3 regions of the Lysinibacillus sp. NPDC097287 genome follow, and region 2 is predicted to be linked to each of the others. Evidence: riboswitches for the same ligand, from Rfam matches in the RefSeq annotation. Region 2 holds a riboswitch; each other region holds the start of a gene.
What was found. Region 2 has a riboswitch for thiamine pyrophosphate ahead of thiT (energy-coupled thiamine transporter ThiT). Riboswitches for the same ligand answer to the same signal wherever they lie in the genome.
Positions count from the first base shown of each region.

Region 1: linked by a shared signal. The riboswitch ahead of tenA (thiaminase II) and the one ahead of thiT (energy-coupled thiamine transporter ThiT) in region 2 are both predicted to bind thiamine pyrophosphate.
Region 3: linked by a shared signal. The riboswitch ahead of thiW (energy coupling factor transporter S component ThiW) and the one ahead of thiT (energy-coupled thiamine transporter ThiT) in region 2 are both predicted to bind thiamine pyrophosphate.

Region 1 covers NZ_JBIWCX010000006.1:115,730-118,001, reverse strand. Annotated here, with positions in the region: gene mbcS (acyl-CoA synthetase MbcS) at 1-490, opposite strand, end outside; TPP riboswitch at 678-777, shown strand; TPP riboswitch at 851-949, shown strand; gene tenA (thiaminase II) at 1,037-1,711, shown strand; gene thiM (hydroxyethylthiazole kinase) at 1,708-2,272, shown strand, end outside.
Region 2 covers NZ_JBIWCX010000010.1:100,807-103,078, forward strand. Annotated here, with positions in the region: gene ACIQ2D_RS14740 (helix-turn-helix domain-containing protein) at 1-80, opposite strand, end outside; gene ACIQ2D_RS14745 (hypothetical protein) at 466-591, opposite strand; gene ACIQ2D_RS14750 (magnetosome magnetite crystal formation protein family) at 648-980, opposite strand; TPP riboswitch at 1,111-1,219, shown strand; gene thiT (energy-coupled thiamine transporter ThiT) at 1,362-1,922, shown strand; gene map (type I methionyl aminopeptidase) at 2,229-2,272, shown strand, end outside.
Region 3 covers NZ_JBIWCX010000003.1:57,321-59,592, forward strand. Annotated here, with positions in the region: gene ACIQ2D_RS05785 (MFS transporter) at 1-792, shown strand, start outside; TPP riboswitch at 856-962, shown strand; gene thiW (energy coupling factor transporter S component ThiW) at 1,043-1,543, shown strand; gene ACIQ2D_RS05795 (transcriptional regulator CcpC) at 1,754-2,272, opposite strand, start outside.

The sequences.
Region 1 (2,272 bases), on a different contig from region 2:
TGATAAAAGTTGTAGGTTGCTGTTCCATCTTTTCAAATAATGGTTGCCACGGTGAATGTGCATGGCCGATTACAAATTGTTGTAAACCGTCTAAATGTTCAACATCGTCAAATTGTGCAATATACGGTTCATAAGCAATGACCGCCTTGGCATCAGCGTGTAAAATACGATAATCAATATCTTTCGCTCTAAGCATTTCAGAGCTTGGAATAATAGCCAAACCAACCTTTAATGCAGCGATATATGCAACATATGCCTCAATAGATCTAGGCACCATAATGAGAATAACATCCCCTTTTGTTAATCCCTGTGCTGTTAACACATTCGCTGCTTGATTCGCTTTTTCTAGTAAACTTGCATATGTTATATAGTCAATTTCTTCGTTTTCATTATAAACAATTAATGCATTTTTCTCAGGATTTTGTGCATAATTTTCAAATTCCTCTACAATGTTATACCATTCTGGTGCGATTAGATCTTGTCGTTTCATCATTATTGCCCCCTTTGTTAGGCTCATTATAAAACTCAATTTTTATAGTTTTCAATGAAAAATACTCTAATTATTAAAAGTCATGACAACTATCATACTCTTGCATATGGCATCAGTCATCGCTTTTCATATAAAATGAAATTTCCCTTGTTCATACAGGGAAAGTATGGTACATTGTGGACAAATCAAATGTTTGCAGGGGGACTCATTTTGAGTTGAGAAGGTTAAAACCTGACCCTTTGAACCTGTTAGTTAACACTGACGTAGGGAGCAATGTACAATCACGATGTGCTTTTCTTGTACATACGCTCTCCTCATTCTTATAGGAGAGCTTTTTTTGTTCCAATTTTCAACTAAATATTTTGATTGCGGGGGGACTCATCTTGAGTTGAGAAGGTAAAACCTGACCCTTTGAACCTGTTAGTTAATACTGACGTAGGGAGCAGTACATCATTTTCTTGATGAAGAAGCTCTTTTTACGTGTATTTCACGAACAAAAAGAGCTTTTTTGCATGCTTACGTTCACCAATTAGAGGAGGACTTATAATGACATTTTGTGATGAATTAAGAAAAGAAACAGATATCTATTGGGAAGGAAGTTTTCAGCACCCCTTTGTAAAAGGGATTGCTGACGGGACTTTACCTATTGATAAATTTAAATACTATATGATTCAAGATGCATATTATTTAAAGCACTATGCAAAGGTATTAGCATATGCAGCGGCTAAATGTGAGACACCCGAAGAATTCGCGTACTACACAGAAACGGCGAAGTTCATTAATGAAGCTGAACTCGAATTACATCGTTCTGTTTTTTTAGAATTAAATGTAACCAAAGAGGAGCTCGAGCAAAGTGAACCTGCTCCAGGTGCTATCAATTATATTAATCACATGTACAGTGCTGTGCATAATGGTGATGTGGCTGAGGCATTTGCTGCAATGATGCCTTGTCCATGGCTGTATTTAGAAATAGGGCAGTATTACAAAGATGCAAAACCTGGTGTTAAGCTATATGAAGATTGGATTGCTATGTATAGTAGTGAGGATTTCCTAGTAACAATTCAAACACAAATTTCAATGATGAACGCTTATGCTGCAGCAGCTTCTCCAGAAAAATTAGCGATCTTAAAGAGTCATTTTAAAAATAGCTGTTATTACGAATTACAATTTTGGGAAATGGCTTGGACAAAGGAAAATTGGGTTCCGGAGAGAGTACAATGATTTTACAAGCTATTCGAAAAAAACAGCCTCTTGTTCATAGTATCACGAATTATGTTGTGGCAAATTTCCAAGCAAACGGCTTATTAGCCATTGGTGCTTCTCCAGTCATGGCAGATGAATTACATGAAGTTGAAGAAATGGTATCGATTGCGTCTGCCTTATTAATCAATATTGGTACACTAAATGAACGGACAAAAGAATCGATGCTACTTGCTGGAAAAAAAGCAAATGCACTAGGTATCCCCGTTATATTGGATCCAGTTGGTGCTGGCGCTACGACTTTCCGCCGAGAAACAGTACAACAACTATTAGCAGAAATTAAATTTGTCCTTATTCGTTGCAATATTGGAGAACTTGCTGCCATTGCGAATGTAAGCTGGCAACAAAAAGGTGTTGATAGCGGCAGTGGTTCAATGGCACTATCGGATGAAGCAAAAAAAGTTGCGCAACAATACAAATGTATTGTCATTGTTACTGGTGAACAGGATTTCATAACTGACGGTTTACAAACACAATGGATTGCAGGTGGGCATCACCAAATGACAAAAATTACAGGTACAG
Region 2 (2,272 bases):
TCACTCATCAGTTTTTCCAGCACTTGATTAATATCTAACGTTGAAGTAAGAACTTGCGCTGCATTGACTAAGCTTAGCAATTGTTTTTCGGTATTTATCGTAAACAGCTCCTTAATGTATTAATGATATTTATTGTAACTCGAAATGAGTAAATATTATTCGGAAAATTACCATAAATGAAAATTCATACAACCATCCATCAGAAGATCGTATCTATTCGATGAGTAGATTAACACATCACCAATAAATCAATGAAGGAGCTTATTCGCTCAAGGAGAGAGTCAAGTCGCTCAAGCAGAGGCTATAGCCTCTGCTTGAGCGTGGAGATGATTATAGGAACAGGGGAATTGTAGAAAGCTCTTCTCTTGGTAGGTATTTGAAGTGAATTTACTTATTATGAGTTGTAAAATAATGCAGACAATAAAAAAGCCATCCCCTGAATTGGGGATAGCTCTAGTGAACAAATTATTTTGTATATGTCTTTGTTGAAATAGGAGCCTTTCCTTTTTTAGCTTCTACAACTTTTCTTATGATAGGAATAACGATTGGTGCTAATTTAACAGCAGTTTTTACAACGTTGGATACTTTCATTTTATACCAACTCCCTTTTATCATTATTTCTACCTGCTTATTGTATTTATTAAACATTAACGGACAACGCGGACGGCTTGTATGATGTTCCAGATAATAATGCCGAGTGATACAAGTAAGTAAATAACAAAGGTAACCAGCCAAACAATGATGAGCGAATTGCCATTTGAAAATGGATCAGTAGTGTTAAAAGATATCGTTGAAAAGACGAATAGGATAAAGAAGACGATACCAAAAGCAACGGGAATTAAGTGTGATATGAGTGCTCGAATAGAGTGGCGCTTAACTTCACTATCCTTTGAAACAAAATAGACGACTAAAGGTACGATAAATGGTGCGAAAAAAATACTGAGATAACTAAATGCGGATAAGATTTTTTGATTCTCCATTAGTTGTCCCTCCTTTTTTAATATTTACGCACAAAAATCAGAAAAGTTTCAAAAAATTTTAGCAAAGAGATAGTTGTAATTTGGTAAGTGTTTGCGTACAATGATGATGTTCAAACAAAAATCTAGATGTAACGACCACAAGGGGTGCCGATGATGTCGGCTGAGATTGGGCACGTAATGCCTTCACTCTTTGAACCTGTAAGTTAACGCTTGCGTAGGGATTGTGGATAGAAACCGACACTTTAACGATGTGAGGCTCTGTCCTGGCATCGTTTTTTATTTTACCCATTTTAGTAGATTGCCAGACAGCTAAGCATTAAAGCAACTGATTTCTATTCCTGCTCTTGTATCCTACATCGGAACAAAGGAGAGAATAATGTTATGGACAAAAAAAAATTATTAATGCTGGTGGAAATTGCGATTTTTGCAGCAGTTGGGCTTGTGCTCGACCAAGTATCATTTAAAGTATGGGCACAGGGTGGCTCGGTTAGTCTTGTCATGGTGCCGATTGTATTAATTGCATTTCGTTGGGGACTTGGTGCAGGGGTAACAACCGGTCTACTTATTGGTGTTATGCAAACAATGTTCGGTGCTTATATCGTGCACTGGTTCCAAGGTTTATTAGATTATGGCATTGCCTTCACTGTTGTTGGTTTAGCAGCTATTGTACGTAAGCCAGTACTTGATGCAGCGGCGAATGCAAAAAAGGTGAAAATGGCAAATTATATTGTGATTGGCATTATTGTAGCAGGCTTTTTACGGTATGCAGCACATACGACTGCCGGTGCGGTGTTCTTTGCAGAATATGCTGGCGACCAAAATGCATGGGTTTATTCTATTATTTACAACGGAACGTATATGCTACCTGCGACAATTTTAACTGCGGTTGCTTGCGTACTATTATTTACATCCGCACCACAACTAATGCAACGAAAATCATAATTAATCAGCCGCGTGATCCCTAGAGTGATTGCGCGGTTTTTATCTTTTTTATGGGGTGTTTGAACACCCGATAAAAAAATAAAGCATCTGGCGGATGTCACAGATGTTTTGTGCGCGAAAGCGAAGCGTCAGCAGCAGATTTTTACAGCTGACTGACTTGCAACACGTAGGCCCAAGCACAATTCAAAATCTGGACGCAATAACGCCGAGGCGTTATTGGTATGCCAAATAACTCGGATTCCTCATCTTTATGCTGTAGTTGTGATATATTAAAGAGTAGACATTAGGATGAAAGGGACGTTAAAAATGATTGTAAAAACACAAGAAGAAATTGAAGCTTTTAAAAAAAT
Region 3 (2,272 bases), on a different contig from region 2:
GGGATGCTTGGGGCTGCCATGTCTCTAGGCTTTATGATTGGTCCTGGAATTGGCGGCTTCTTATCTACAGTCAGTCTTCACTTTCCATTTTATATGGCTGGAGCTGCGGCAATTTTAGCTGCCATATTATCGTTAGTGTTGTTGCCAAACACAAAACCAAGCTCATCACAAAAAGCACAAAAACAAGACAATCTTGCTAAGCAGATGATACGCTCAGTCAAAATGCCCTACTTTGTTATGCTGATCATCATGCTTGTTTTCTCGTTTGGCATCGCCAATTTCCAAGCGACTTTATCTTTATTCGTCACACAGAAATTCAACTACACACCAACAGATATTGCAATAATACTAACAGTTGGTGGTGCTGTCGGTGTCGTTGTTCAAATGTTTATCATTACACCACTGTTTAAACGTTTTGGTGAAATGAAGGTTGTATTAGTCAATTTACTCGTTGCATCAATATCAATCTTCTTAATTTTATTTGTATCAGGCTTTGCATTAATATTAGTTGTTGCAACAATTTTCTCTACAGCAACAACGCTCATTCGTCCAGCCGTAAATACGCTGATTTCCAAGCTGGCTGGTAGTGAACAAGGCTTTGCCGCCGGACTCAACAATGCCTATATGAGTCTTGGCAATATGATTGGTCCTGCTTTAGCTGGCATATTATTCGACTGGAATATGGACAGCCCTTATATTTTCGGTGCTATCATTTTATTTGCCTGCTTCCTTCTTGCCCTCATTTGGACAATGAAAAAAGCACCTCATTTAATGAAGCCAGATTCTAATTAATCTGAAAGTTAATTGACTATTTTTAGCAGTATGGTACAGTATTAATGAAAAATTAAATCGCTTCATGACCACTAGGGGAGTCTTTTTAAGGCTGAGACGTGTATTGTATACACGGACCCTTTGAACCTGATCTAGTTCACACTAGCGTAGGAAAGTGGCGACACTTGCTTTTATAATGACTAAATGCAAGGCCGCTTCCTACATTTTTGGGAAGCGGCCTTTTTTTACGATTAATGAAGGAGTGAAAGATTTGTCTATTCGAAAATTAACCGTCATGGCATTATTAGTTGCTATTGCAGTAGCAGGCTCAACATTTATCTCTATTCCAACAGGTATTGCACGTGCCTATCCTGTACAACACGCCATTAATGTCATCAGTGCCATCTTACTGGGACCTTTACCTACTGTCATGATTGCCTTTGTAACAGCCATCATCCGTATCTTAACAGGTACAGGCTCACTCTTAGCGATTCCTGGCAGTGTCATCGGTGCACTATTTGCAGCCCTTGCCTACAAATACAGCGAAAAAACGTGGCTAGCTGGTGCCGGTGAAATGTTTGGTACAGGTATACTTGCTTCACTTGTCGCAGTACCCTATTCTCACCTACTAATGGGGACATCTGTGGCGGCCCTCTTTTTCATGCCTGCTTTTTTAACTTCTAGTGTCGTTGGCGCCACCTTGGGAGTAGTTATTGCTAAAAGTCTACAAAAAACTGTTTTTGTTAATGGACTTAACTCAACATTGCGATAAGACATTAAAGTATTTTTCACCGCTCGATTTCTATGACATTCCTCTAATAAAATTTAGGCTATTTTCTAAGGTTAGTTGCTATAATACATTGAGATAGAGTAAATCTACAACATGTTTAGATTTACTCTCTGTTTTTTTGTTTTGGTATCCTGCAAATCGAATAACGAAAAAAGGACTCTTTAGTTTGAATAAACTTTAGAGTCCTTTTTCTTATTTCGTATAATCAAATAAACAACGAGCATGATCCTGTACCACTTCCACAAATGCTTCTACCTGGCGCAGTTCAAATGAAGATTCATAACCAATTAACCAAGTATCCCGCGTTAAGCCAAATTCTTTTTCATTGTTCATTAGCGCTATTTTGTTGACACCATCATCCTCATTTAAAGTAATTGATGGTAAAATTGCATAGCCAATCCCATTCAATGCCATTTGCTTACACGTCTCAATTTGATCTACTAAAATTTGACGACTTGGATTGGATGCAAAGTGTCGCTGCCACCACTGTTGAATTTCCTGATAATAATTCGAATCACTTTTAAACTGAATAAATGGACGGTCTGTCGTAAGGACATCCTCCACTGTTTTCAACTCTTTGTCTACTAAATAAAGCGTATCTCGGAAAAGATGAATTTTCTCACCTTTCCAATCGACCTGTCCTCGTACAATCCCCACATGTGCCTCGCCCTCATACAGTGCTTTGACAATTTCAGAGCTCCAGCCTGTCAT